Linked DNA regions of Persicobacter psychrovividus. The protein of the gene in region 1 binds, or shares a complex with, the protein of each later gene. Links are inferred from orthologs where the notes say so. Each region holds a gene or a part of one and is shown on either strand. Other genes may lie near its edges.

Region 1 (8,736 bases):
GCTCTGTTGCTTCGGTCTGTTACCGCAGAATTTACTGGGCGATTAACGCCTACGCGGTTATTTGATGCTGTTGAATTTCGATATGTATTTTCAGCTCTTTTGGCCCTGTCAGAAGTACGCTTCTGACCGGAAACACCTACAGAACCATTTCTACCACTGCTGCCCCCTCGTACATAACGGGTATGATCAACTGGGCGCTCTATCCCTGGTGGTCGGTAACCTGGAGGGCAATAGCCGCCGCCCCAACCGTAACCTGGGTAACCCCAACCATAACCCGGACGGCCCCATGCATAGCCTGGATAACCGAAGCCTGGTCGGCCCCAACCAAAGGAAGGACCATAAAATGGGTCGTACCAAGGGTCATACCAGCCGTTGTATCCGGGGTAACCAAAGCCACCGCCGCCCCAGCCCATACCTACGGACCATCCGAATCCCGGACGTCCCCAGCCTGGACCATAAAAGCTGCTAAAGCCAAAACCCATCATCGGGTTCATCATCATGTTGGCACCACCATATACATTGATATTGGTAGAAGCCTGAGGAACCGCATTCAATCCATTAGAGCTGTAAGCATAATTGGATTGCTGCTGCGTTTGTGCTGGCTGACTTGACTGATAATCTGGTGTGAAATAAGATTCTGAAGAATAGGTAGGGTTACCATCATACTCGACGGTATCCGCGTATGCTTCAGGGTTTTTATAGCGATTGATCAAAGCAGGGTCCACAGTTTTTGCAGAATAGTTTGATTCATCGTAAGTATATCCTCCACTGGAATAGGAGGGATTTGAATGTACTGTGCTGTTAGTTTTTGAAGGCGATGCTTGGCTTGAAGAAAAAGTAGGCTTCGCTCGATCCTTCTTGGTGAAGTACATATCGTCTACCTCCTGCGCTTTTACAACAGATGGTAAGATCGTTGTTCCTCCCACAACTAATCCCATTGCTAATATGGCTACTAATTTTTTCATAGTCGTCAATTTACGGAATTATCCTCGTTAAACATTAGTTTAGGCTAATAAACAGCCCATAACTTTGGACCACCTACTAATTATTACGACATGCCCATTGAAATGACTGTAATAATATTATTATATTTGTCCCTTAACGAGCGTTTACGTTCATAAATATAGCAAATTTTATACCATTTTTCAATATAATTCAAAAAGATGAGTAAGGGATTACCAAAAAGAAGCGAAGATTATTCGCTATGGTACAACGAATTAGTAAAAAGAGCGGATCTCGCTGAAAATTCTGCTGTTCGTGGCTGTATGGTTATCAAGCCCTATGGCTTTGCCATCTGGGAAAAAATGCAAGCCGTATTGGACAAGATGTTCAAAGACACCGGCCACAGCAACGCTTACTTCCCCTTGCTGATCCCGAAATCTTATTTAAGCAAAGAAGCGGACCACGTTGAGGGTTTCGCTAAGGAATGTGCCGTTGTAACACATTACCGACTAAAAAATAATGATGCCGGAGACGGTGTGGTCGTTGACCCTGCTGCAAAGCTGGAAGAGGAGCTGATCATCCGCCCAACTTCAGAAACGGTGATCTGGTCCACTTACAAAAACTGGATTCAGTCTTACCGCGACCTTCCCGTGTTGGTCAATCAGTGGGCCAATGTGATGCGCTGGGAAATGCGTACCCGCTTGTTCTTGCGTACTGCTGAATTCCTGTGGCAGGAAGGGCACACGGCCCATGCTACAAAAATGGAAGCCATTGAAGAGGCAGAACAAATGCACGAAGTATATGCCCGTTTTGCGGAGGACTTCATGGCCATGCCTGTTGTAAAAGGTACAAAATCTGAAAGTGAACGTTTCGCTGGTGCTTTGGAAACCTATACCATCGAGGCATTAATGCAAGATGGCAAAGCGCTTCAGGCAGGAACTTCCCACTTCCTGGGTCAAAATTTCGCCAAAGCCTTTGATGTAAAATTCCAGTCCAAAGAAGGAAAGTTGGAGCACGTTTGGGGTACTTCATGGGGGGTTTCTACCCGTTTGATGGGCGCCCTGATTATGGCGCACTCCGATGATGAAGGATTGGTATTGCCGCCAAAACTGGCACCTATCCAGGTGGTCATTGTTCCTATTTACCGTAAGGAGGAAGAATTGGAAGCCATCAGCGATAAGGTCAAAGAAATTAAAGCAGCCTTGTTGAAAAGAGGAATCTCTGTAAAATTTGACAACCGCGATACTTTCAAGCCTGGTTTCAAATTCGCCGAGTGGGAATTGAAAGGGGTACCGGTTCGTTTGGCTATGGGACCTCGTGATCTGGCCAATGGCACCGTAGAAGTTGCCCGCCGCGACACCAAAGAGAAAAATACTTATGCCCTTGAGGGCATCGATGCGACTGTTGAACAGTTACTCGAAGAAATTCAAAATAACATCTTCACCAAAGCACTCACTTACCGTGACGAGCACATCACGGAAGTAAGCTCTTACGAAGAGTTTAAAAAAGTATTGGAAGACAAAGGCGGTTTTGTGGCCGCTTATTTCGATGGCACCAAAGCCACTGAAGATAAAATTCAGGACGAAACAAAAGCCTCTACAAGATGCTTCCCAGTAGACTGGAAAGACTCCGAAGAGGGGCCGTGTATGATTACCGGAAAGCCTGGTAAAAAATACTTGTTCGCCAAAGCTTATTAATTTATTAAGACCGATACTTCTTTTGTATCGGTCTTTTTTTTACCCATAACATCAAAAAACTGAAAGCCTGCAAGCCAATGGACATTCAATTATTATGGAGAAAAATTCCTGAATACAAAAAAAGCCACTGAAAGGCTGTTTTTGAGCATCAGCAACACTTTTTTCATTTTTTATTAATTGAATGCACAATTCAATGCTCACTTTCTTTCAATTATCAATCGAACACTTTACATTTGTTCCAATTTGGACACACATATTTTCCATAGATATTTTAATCCCTGTCAAGAATGCCAAAAGACAATAGTATTAAATCCGTTTTAATTATCGGTAGTGGACCAATCATCATTGGACAAGCTTGTGAGTTTGACTATTCAGGATCTCAGGCTTCTCGCTCATTGCGCGAAGAAGGTATTGAGGTTACACTGATTAACTCAAACCCAGCGACGATCATGACTGACTCGGTAACAGCTGACAACATTTATCTTAAGCCTTTAACAAAAAAATCTATTGTTGAGATTCTTGAGAAACATGACATCGACGCTGTTCTTCCTACAATGGGTGGGCAAACAGCCCTGAACCTTGCGATTGACTGTCAGACTGCTGGAATCTGGGAAAAATACGACGTTGATATTATCGGAGTGGATATTGACGCTATCGAAATGACGGAGGACCGCGAGAAGTTCCGTCTTTTGATGAAAGAATTAGGGGTGAATGTATGTAAGGGAGAAACTGCTACATCATTCCTTCACGGTAAAGAAATCGCTCAGAAAATTGGTTTCCCATTGGTGATTCGCCCATCATTTACCCTTGGTGGTACAGGTGGTGGTTTCGTTAATGAAGCCAAAGATTTCGACAAAGCCTTGACACGCGGTTTGCATGCCTCACCAACCCACGAGGTATTGGTAGAACAGTCGATCCTCGGATGGAAAGAGTATGAGTTGGAGTTGTTGCGCGACAACAATGGCAATGTGATCATTATCTGTTCTATCGAGAACTTTGACCCAATGGGGGTTCACACAGGTGACTCCATTACCGTTGCTCCTGCAATGACCCTCCCTGACACCGTATATCAGCACATGCGCGATTTGGCCATCAAGATGATGAACGGTATCGGTCAGTTTGCCGGTGGATGTAACGTTCAGTTCTCTGTAAACCCAGAAAACGACGAAATCATCGCCATTGAGATCAACCCTCGTGTATCTCGCTCTTCCGCTTTGGCATCGAAAGCAACAGGTTACCCTATTGCTAAAATCGCCGCTAAACTGGCGATCGGTTACAACCTTGATGAGTTGAAAAACCAGATTACCAAAACCACTTCGGCATTCTTTGAGCCAAGTTTGGATTACGTTATCGTAAAAATCCCTCGTTGGAATTTCGATAAGTTCCAAGGCTCCGACACTTCCCTTGGCCTTCAGATGAAAGCCGTTGGTGAAGTTATGGGTATTGGTATGAACTTCCAGGAAGCACTTCAAAAGGCATGTCAGTCTTTGGAGATCAAACGTAACGGTTTAGGTGCCGATGGCAAATCAAACACCAACCAGGCGGAATTGCTTCACAGTCTTGAGCACCCAAGCTGGGATCGTTTGTTCCACATCTATGATGCTTATAAATTAGGTATTCCTTATAAAACCATCCGTTCATTATCTAAAATCGACCCTTGGTTCTTGCGCCAGATCGAAGAAATGATCGCTTTGGAAAAAGAATTGGCGAAATTTGAATTGAAGTCAATTCCTAAAAAATTATTGCTTGAAGCCAAGAAAATGGGTTATGCCGATCGCCAGATCGCACACCTTGTTGGCTGTAAAGAAAGCGAAGTACACGCACACCGCCGCAGCATGGGCATTAACCGTGTGTATAAAGTAGTGGATACTTGTGCCGCAGAATTTGAAGCACAGACTCCTTATTACTACTCTACCTTCGGCGACGAAAATGAGTCGATCAGTTCTGACAAGAAAAAGATCATCGTTTTGGGTGCTGGTCCTAACCGTATCGGTCAAGGTATCGAGTTTGATTACTGTTGTGTGCATGGGGTATTGGCCGCTAAGGAAGCTGGCTATGAGACCATCATGATCAACTGTAACCCAGAAACAGTATCCACTGATTTTGATGTTGCAGATAAATTGTACTTCGAACCAGTATTCTGGGAGCACATCTACGACATCATCCTTCATGAAAAACCTGAAGGTGTGATTGTTCAGTTGGGTGGACAAACCGCACTGAAATTAGCAGACAAACTCACCAAATACGGCATTAAAATCATCGGTACTTCTTTCGATGCCCTTGATTTAGCCGAAGATCGTGGCCGTTTCTCTACTTTATTGAAAGACCTCGACATTCCTTATCCACAATTCGGAACTGCTGAAACTGCTGAAGAAGCGATTGAAGTAGCACAGGAAGTTGGCTTCCCTTCATTGGTTCGCCCTTCTTACGTATTGGGTGGTCAGGGCATGAAGATCGTTATCAACGAAGAAGAATTGATGCAACACGTTGTTAAGGTATTGCATGACATTCCTGGAAACAAAGTATTGTTGGATCATTTCTTGGATGGTGCGGTAGAGTGTGAAGCAGATGCAATCTGTGATGGTGAAAATGTACACATCATTGGTATCATGCAGCACATCGAGCCTGCTGGAATTCACTCTGGGGATTCTAATGCAGTATTGCCTCCATACAACCTGGGAGATTTGGCAATCAAGCAAATTGAAATTTACACTCGCAAGTTGGCCACTGCTTTGAAAACCGTTGGTCTGATTAACATCCAGTTTGCTGTAAAAAATGATATTGTTTACGTAATCGAGGCAAACCCTCGTGCATCAAGAACAGTTCCATTTATATGTAAAGCTTATCAGGAGCCTTATGTGAATTACGCCACTAAAGTAATGTTGGGTGCCAAAGTGACAGACTTCGAGTTTAATCCTGTCAAAAAAGGTTACGCAATTAAAGAACCTGTATTCTCTTTCAACAAATTCCCGAATGTAAACAAGGAATTAGGGCCTGAAATGAAATCTACAGGGGAATCAATCTACTTTATTGACGATTTATTAGACGATTATTTCTTGAAATTACACTCGGAACGAAATTTGTACTTGAGTAAGTAATTAACAAGTATAGAACATAAAACCTGGGCTTCGGCCCAGGCTTTTTAAATCTTTCTTTTCAATGGGTAAGTTTTTAATATTCCTTTTCATCCTGTTTTATATAGGATATAAAAGAAACTGGGGGCGCAAACTTTTGATGTTTGCTTTCTACAAATTACTTAAAAAACAAGGCTTTCAGCCGCATGGTGCTCAACAGCAATATGCGCAGCAGAATCCGCATGGTAAGCGACGAAAACCTTCCGGTGTTCATGTCGATTATGTCCCAGATAAAAAAAAGAAAGATATAGATCCTAACAACTTTAAAGGTGGCGACTATATCGATTACCAAGAGGTTGATTAAACCAAAGAAGGCTTTTCCGCAGGATGAGCCTTTTTTTATACCCAAATTTTTAATAATTGCCCAGAATTACGCTTTTTTCCGTTCGCTTACTTCTTATTTCAATAAAAATTATATTAATTATAATTTGTTTATTATGGACAAGCCCAATGAATATTTGGCGACGTGCTCCAAAATGAAATATTGACGATACCCTCAGCATTTAATCCTACCTTACCTTATATGAAAATCAACCTTAAACTGAGGGCGAAGCTGGTCCTCTTCACCGTACTTATTTTAGGGGCTGCCTCCATGTTTGCATGGCAATACATCACCTCCGACCTTACCAAAAAATCCATTTCCGACGCTAAGATAGTCGCACAAACGACCGCTCAGAAATACGCCAACGAGATTGAAGCCAACCTGAACACAAATCAGGGAATGATGCGTGCTTTAGCCAACAGTATGAATGACCTGATTACTGAAGATGGCGACCTGAAGAACGAACAACAACTCGACCTGCTGCTGAATTCATTCTACAAAAGAAATAAAAACCTCCTGGCCGCTTATTATATTCTCGAACTGGAGGCAATCCGGCCAAGCTGGCCAAAAACCCACGGACGATACATCAGCCTGGTACAGTCACAAAATGGCACACTATCGAGCCTTAAAGCCACCCTCGACACCGGCAACATCGCCAACCCAACCAGCTATTATTATCAGACCAAGCAACACCCCGAAGAAGTTTTAGCGGAACCGTATCAGGACCTGCTGAACGATCAGCTGAAAGGTTTACTGATGAGTTCTCAGGCGGCACCATTAGTGCTGCCTTCCGGAAAATTCGCTGGAATTGTAGCCTCTGACCTCGACTTGGGCAACTTTGCCAAACTCGTTAAAAATATTCAGCCATACCCTGGCGCTGAGGCGTATTTACTTTCCAATGAAGGTACTATTGTAGGCCACCCTGACGAATCAAAAATTGGTTTATCCTTGTCTGAAATTGCCGACAATCTCCCTGCCGACGTTCAGCTAATCGACAAAATATCTACCGGAGAATCTTTCAACTACTCCATAGAAGATGGCGCCACACCATATTTCATTACTTTTGTGCCCATTACCCCTGCAGGGACCCACAAATCTTGGAGCCTTGCACTGAAGATTCCCCTGTCTATTTTTGTAAGCCGTGCAGAGGCCCTGACTAAAGACGCCTCCATCATGATGATGTTTGGGTTGGTCTTTTTGATCGTCTTTATGTTCATTTTAGCACATTTTGTTACTTCCCCAATCAAGCAAACAACCCACGCTTTACAGCAATTGGCCGACGGAGAAGTGGACAGCATTGAAAAGCTGAACATCAAATCAAGAGATGAAGCACAAATGATGGGAGAGTCGCTTAATCAGCTTATTGACCGACTGAAGGAAGTTTCCTCTTTTGCCAAAGAAATCGGTAATAACAACCTCGAGGTAACAATTAACCCCAAAAGTAATAAGGACTCCATGGGCAATGCGCTGATGGGGATGAAAGACAGCCTGCAATCGGCACATATTCAGGAACAGGAAAGAAAAAAAGAAGAAAAACAACGCAGCTGGGCAAACACTGGGGTTGCCAGGTTTAGTGAAATTACCCGCGACACCTCCAAAGGCATTGAGGAAATGTCGCAAGAGGTTGTGGCCGAACTGGTGAAATATACTGAAGCCAATCAGGCGGGACTGTTTCTGCTGGAGGAGGAAAATCGCGACCACCCTGTCCTGGAACTTAAAGCCTGCCTGGCTTACGACCGCAAGAAATTTCTGGAAAAGGAAATCATGATTGGTGAAGGCGTTGCTGGCAGATGTTTTCAGGAACAGGAAACGATCTATATGACGGATTTGCCACAAAACTACCTTGAGATTACCTCAGGGCTCGGCGCCGCCACGCCTACAAACCTTTTGGTGGTACCGCTGAAAGTTAATGACAATATCTATGGGGTACTTGAAATCGCTTCTTTCACAAAATTCGAAGCCTACAAAATTGAGTTTATTGAAAGGCTATGTGAAAACTTCGCCTCAGTAATCAATACCCTTCGCATCAATCAAAAAACACAGTATTTACTCGAGGAGGCGCAAATGCAAGGAGAGCAACTCCGGGCACAGGAAGAGGAGATGAGACAAAATATGGAGGAACTCCAGGCTACGCAGGAAGATGCCGCCCGCCGCGAAGAGGACCTCGGCCAAAAAGTCAGCGAATACAAAGCGCAAGCGGAGAAAGCTGCCGCCATGGTGGAATTGCTGCGAACGGAAATGAAATCGGTTCAAAAGAATCAGTCCGCTCATCAGCAAGGATAAGATTTTAATTATCAACTCATTAAACAGGCTCGCTGTGCAATCCCGCTCAGTGGGAATGATAAAAACTATTGTTTAAACAAAATAAGTAAATATATTTGTATTCATTTAAGGGCTTAGTTTCCATTTTTTGCGATTGTTAAGCCCTTGATTATTTGCCAATTTGTATCTTACTATAAGAAAATAAAACCCACATAAATTATGTCTTGGTTTCAAAGAACGGATAAAGGGATCAAAACCTCGACCAAAGATAAAATGGATGCTCCAGAAGGTCTATGGTATAAAACCCCTTCGGGATCTATTATCCACATGAGAGAGCTCAAAGCAAACGCCTATGTTTGCCCTGAAGATGGCTACCATG
Region 2 (5,468 bases), 150 kb from region 1 along the record:
TGACTTAGTTACTCTTGAGATTTCTGATATGATGAAGTTCCGTAATTTCGGTAAAAAATCGCTTTCTGAATTGGAAGCTTTGGTTGCCGATAGAAGTCTAACCTTCGGAATGGATATTTCCAAGTATAAACTTGATGAGGATTAATTTTAAAAATGAGACACGGGAAGAAATTTAACCATCTTGGAAGAAAGACGGCTCACCGTAACGCTATGTTATCTAACATGGCAACTTCCTTGATTTTGCATAAACGCATCCAAACAACTGTAGCAAAAGCAAAAGCTTTGCGCAAAGTTGTCGAGCCATTGTTAACTAAAGCTAAGTCAGATACTACTCACTCACGTCGTGTGGTATTCTCTTACCTTCAAGACAAAGAGGCTGTAAAGATTTTGTTTGATGAAGTAGCGACAAAAATCGCTTCTCGCCCAGGTGGCTATACTCGTATTATCAAAACGGGTACACGTCAGGGTGATAACGCTGAAATGGCAATCATTGAGTTAGTTGACTACAATGTATTGTTATTAGGTGGCGATGCTGCTGAGAAGAAAAAGACTCGTCGTAGTCGTCGTAGTGGTGGTTCTAAACCAGCTACTGAGGCAACTGAGGCACCAAAAGAAGAATCAGCAGAATGATTCTTTGATTAAGATATTAAAGGGATTAGTTTTGCTAATCCCTTTTTTTATGACAAGTTGACACAGATCACAATTTGTTTTTCCCAAATTCTTTAATTTTATATCGAAATACTAATTCACCTATGAAGTACAAGTATAAGTCGGAAGCTGTTTTAATGTTGGAAGATGGAACTGTGTTCCATGGTCGCTCTTTAGGCAAAATAGGAACTAAAGGAGGCGAAATCTGTTTCAATACTGGAATGACAGGATACCAAGAGGTTTACACCGATCCTTCTTATTTTGGCCAAATTATTGTAACTACCAATTCGCATATTGGTAATTATGGTGTTCACCCAGCGGAATTCGAAGGGCCAAAACCATCTATTTTTGGTGTTGTTATTAATTCCTTTAGCGACCTATATAGTCGTAAGGAGGCAAGTGAAAGTCTTCAGGACTATTTAGAGTCTAATGGAATTGTTGGTATTGCCGATATTGACACCCGTAAATTAGTAAGACATATTCGTAATAAAGGAGCAATGAATGCTATCATTTCTTCTGAAATTCACGATTATGAAGTACTTCGCGCACAACTTCAAGAAGTTCCTTCAATGAAAGGATTGGAGCTTTCAAGTAAAGTTTGCGTAAGTGAGCCAGTATTACGTAAGGATGAAAATGTTGAAACAAAGCGCCGCGTAGCGGTTCTTGATTTGGGAATTAAAGAAAGCATCTTGAAACACATGGAGTCAAGAGGCATGGAATGTAAAGTTTTCCCTTCAACTACGACCTACGAAGAAATGAAATCGTGGAATCCTGATGGATACTTTATATCAAACGGTCCTGGAGACCCTGCAGCGATGGATTATGCTGTAGATACTGTCCAGGCGATTTTGGCCGAAGATAAGCCGATGTTTGGTATTTGTATGGGGCATCAAATTTTAGCCCGTGCAGCAGGAATTTCTACTTATAAAATGCACTCTGGACACCGTGGGTTAAACCACCCTGTTAAAAATGTGATTTCTGGAAGATGTGAGGTAACCTCACAAAACCATGGCTTTGCAGTGAGTGCGGAAGAAGTGGCGAAATCAGATAATGTGGAAGTTACACATGTTAACTTGAATGACAACACAGTAGAAGGTATCCGAATTAAAGGAAAAAATGCGTTCTCTGTGCAGTATCACCCTGAGTCTTCTCCGGGGCCACACGATTCTCACTATCTTTTTGATGACTTTTTAACACTAATGAATAACTAAAAGTAATTAAAATGAGCTTAATTCAAGAAATTCACGCGCGTCAAATCCTTGACTCAAGAGGTAACCCAACTGTAGAAGTTGATGTAAAAACAGAATTCGGTTTCGGTCGTGCTGCTGTTCCTTCTGGTGCATCTACTGGTCAATTTGAAGCAGTTGAATTGCGTGATGGTGATAAAGGTGTTTACCTTGGAAAAGGTGTTCTTAAAGCTGTTGAGAACGTAAACAAGGTTATCGCTGAGAAATTGATCGGCATGGAGGTAACAGAGCAAGCTGCTATCGACCAATTGATGATCGACTTGGATGGTACTCCAAACAAAGCCAATTTGGGCGCAAATGCTATTTTGGGTGTTTCTTTGGCAGTAGCTAAAGCAGCTGCTGACGAATTGGAATTGCCATTGTACAAATATGTTGGTGGTGTTTCTGCCAAAACAATGCCTGTTCCAATGATGAACATCATTAATGGCGGTTCTCACTCTGATGCACCTATCGCATTCCAAGAGTTCATGATCCAGCCTGTATCGGCACCAGATTTCACTACGGCTATCCGTATGGGATGTGAAGTATTCCATTCTTTGGCTAAAGTTCTTCACGGTCGTGGTCTTTCTACTGCTGTAGGTGATGAGGGTGGATTTGCACCAGCATTCGAATCTACTGAAGATGCTTTGGATTCAGTTAAATTGGCGGTAGAAAATGCAGGTTACGTATTCGGTAAGGATATCACAATCGCATTGGATTGTGCTGCTTCTGAATTCTACGTAGACGGTAAGTACGATTATACTAAATTCAACGACATGCAAGGTGGTGTAAAAACTACTGAGGAGCAAGTTGCTTACTTGTCTGAATTGGTATCTAAATACCCTATCACTTCTATCGAGGATGGTATGCACGAAGAAGATTGGAACGGTTTCAACATGTTGAACGCTGCAATCGGTGACAAAACACAATTGGTAGGTGATGATTTGTTCGTAACTAACGTTGTGCGTTTGGCTCGTGGTATCGAAGAGAAATCAGCTAACTCTATTTTGATTAAAGTAAACCAAATTGGTTCTTTGACTGAAACTATTGCTGCTGTTGAGATGGCTCACCGTGCAGGTTATACTTCAGTAATGTCACACCGTTCAGGTGAAACAGAAGACAATACAATTGCTGACTTGGCCGTTGCATTGAACTGTGGACAAATCAAAACAGGTTCTGCTTCTCGTTCTGACCGTATGGCTAAATACAACCAGTTATTGAGAATTGAAGAGCAATTGGGTGCAACTGCAGTTTACCCAGGTTTGAAAGCATTCAAGCAAGAATTTAACTTCTAATTGAAGAAATTCACTAATTAATATTAAAGCCTCGACTTATGTCGGGGCTTTTTTTTATTTTGCAGATCATAATTTTAGTGCCATGAAGAAAGATTTTGCAAAGTTGCCCTCATTCGTTAAGTCGCCTTATTTATATATAGTCGCCTCCTTTTTTATTTGGATGCTTTGTTTTGATTCCAATGATTTGATTAATCAGTACCAGTTATATCATAAGGAAAAAGAACTTGAGCAGGAACGGGCCTTCTATTTACGTGAAATTCAAGCGGTGAAACAGGATAGGGAAGAGCTGACGACCAATAAAGAGCTGTTGGAGAAATTTGCTCGAGAAAAATATTTGATGAAAAAGAAAAATGAAGATGTTTATATTATAGAACATCAGTAATAATCGTAAATTAGTTATCTACTCAATTCACCTATTTATGATTATGCTTAAAAAAACCATTCTTTTTTTGTTATTGACGGTTCCTCTATCTTTCGCAGCTTTCGCTCAAGTGAATTATGTTGCAGAAGAAAAGCCCCCCTTAAAGGATCGTTTGTTTTTCGGTGGTAACCTTGGTTTATCCTTCGGAACAATAACTTCTATTGAGGTTTCTCCTTTGGTCGGGGTAATGATCAACCCAAAACTTTCAGCAGGAGGAGGATTTGTTTATCAATATTTTCAGGACAAGCGATTTACTGAAACCTACAGTAGCAGTATTTATGGTGGTCGAGCATTCGTGCGCTATAACCTTATTCAAAATTTCTTTCTTAGGGGTGAATATGAAGTGTTGAACCTTGAAGTAGGATCAGTTACACCCAACGGTTTTGAATTAAAACGAGAATGGATTCCCAGTACATTTTTGGGAGCAGGTTATTTTCAGCCTTTTGGTCAACGAGGAGGGATTTCTTTCGCAGTCCTTTATAATCTTACTTTCGACCGTGACCGCAGCCCATATGCCGAGCCATATGTTATTCGGGTAGGTTTTACTTTGTAAAAACACAAAAGGCTTTTCGATGAAGAAAAGCCTTTTGTATTACTATTAAAATTCGATTTCGAATTTATCTGCAATTCCTTTTAGGTCCTCAATCACAGGCTGAAGAAGTGGAATCCCCTCTTTCATTCTGATCAATGCTGATGCCCTCTCAGGGTCACCAGGAATAATCACCTGGTCATGACCTGGTGCAGGTTTGGCCGCTCTAAATCTACGAATCCAATTATCCATATGGTTTTTGTAGTCTTCCGCAGGGCGGAAAGCATCCACTCGCATAGCACCAACAAAATGTCCAATGCCTTCCCCTACAGGATTTTCAGGTAATGGTACATAGCTTGGGAATGGTGGTACCCACGGGCCATAATTCGCGCCTGATAATACTGCTGAGAAAATATCAACAATGGAGCCAAGACAATAACCTTTATGGCTGCTGTGTACTCTGTCACCTCCCAAAGGAAGTAGAGCGCCTCCTTTTTTCAATATGCCTGAGTCAGTTGTATTGTGGCCTTCTTTGTCTTGCACCCACCCCTCAGGCGCATCTTCTTCTTTGCGCTGAAGAATTTCAAGTTTTCCGTTGGCTGCGGTAGTGGTACTGAAATCGGCAACAAAAGGCGGTTCTTCATTTGTGGGACAAGCGACCGCGATAGGATTAGTGCCCAGCATTCTTTCTTGTGAGAAAGTTGGCGCAACCAATGCTGAGGCATTTGTCATAGAAATTCCCATCATGTCATGCTCAAGTGCCATCATGGAATGATAACCTGCGATACCATAATGATTGGAGTTTTTGATGGCCACCCAACCTGTGCCTGCCACTTTAGCTTTCTCAATGGCAATTTTCATGGCATAGGGTGCTACTACAAGGCCCAAACCACGGTCACCATCGATTGTAGCCGTACTTGGCGTTTCGTGAATTACCTTAATTTCAGGTGTTGCATTTACCCGTTCTACTTCCCAAAGCCGAACGTAGCCAATTAGTCGAGCAACTCCATGAGAATCAACCCCTCTCAGGTCGGCATTAAGTAAAACATCTGCAGCTTGTTCAGCATGTTCCTGAGAGCATCCCATTTTTAGGAATACCTGCTGCGTAAAATTTTTTAATTTATCGTAAGAAAAAGTCATAATTCGCTTCTTTTCAGGCCACAATGTACGATTTTTTCAATAGATATTGAATAAGTAGCCATGAGCGATTTTCTGAGGAGGAATAATGGCTTATAAGGTTGGAGTATTTTCCAAAATTTGTGTCAACAAACCTTCTTTCAGTGCATAAGAACTTACCCGAATATTCGTGATTTTAAATCGTTCAATTACATGCTTTACCAAAAGAGCGG

What was found.
Region 2: the proteins of carB (region 1) and carA are in contact, whole or in part, in a solved structure (PDB 1KEE), measured with the Escherichia coli proteins. The link is inferred for Persicobacter psychrovividus from one-to-one orthologs.

Annotation. Positions count from the first base shown.
Region 1 is NZ_AP025292.1:2,919,638-2,928,373, forward strand. Bases 2,528-5,937 are described here. They hold carB (carbamoyl-phosphate synthase large subunit), read left to right. Parts: upstream 2,528-2,926; coding sequence 2,927-5,737; downstream 5,738-5,937. Other genes in these bases: proS (proline--tRNA ligase), read left to right, coding at 2,528-2,639; AABK40_RS12610 (hypothetical protein), read left to right, coding at 5,799-5,937. In the rest of the region: AABK40_RS12595 (hypothetical protein), read right to left, coding at 1-965; more of proS, read left to right, coding at 1,164-2,527; more of AABK40_RS12610, read left to right, coding at 5,938-6,077; AABK40_RS12615 (GAF domain-containing protein), read left to right, coding at 6,297-8,378; accD (acetyl-CoA carboxylase, carboxyltransferase subunit beta), read left to right, coding at 8,577-8,736. UniProt on the Escherichia coli protein: Large subunit of the glutamine-dependent carbamoyl phosphate synthetase (CPSase).
Region 2 is NZ_AP025292.1:2,771,428-2,776,895, reverse strand. The notes cover bases 1-2,805. They hold carA (glutamine-hydrolyzing carbamoyl-phosphate synthase small subunit), read left to right. Parts: upstream 1-752; coding sequence 753-1,859; downstream 1,860-2,805. Other genes in these bases: eno (phosphopyruvate hydratase), read left to right, coding at 1,871-2,805; rplQ (50S ribosomal protein L17), read left to right, coding at 154-630; AABK40_RS11830 (DNA-directed RNA polymerase subunit alpha), read left to right, coding at 1-145. Also shown: more of eno, read left to right, coding at 2,806-3,169; AABK40_RS11810 (FtsB family cell division protein), read left to right, coding at 3,252-3,551; AABK40_RS11805 (hypothetical protein), read left to right, coding at 3,589-4,143; AABK40_RS11800 (Ldh family oxidoreductase), read right to left, coding at 4,189-5,259; AABK40_RS11795 (Ppx/GppA phosphatase family protein), read right to left, coding at 5,350-5,468. UniProt on the Escherichia coli protein: Small subunit of the glutamine-dependent carbamoyl phosphate synthetase (CPSase).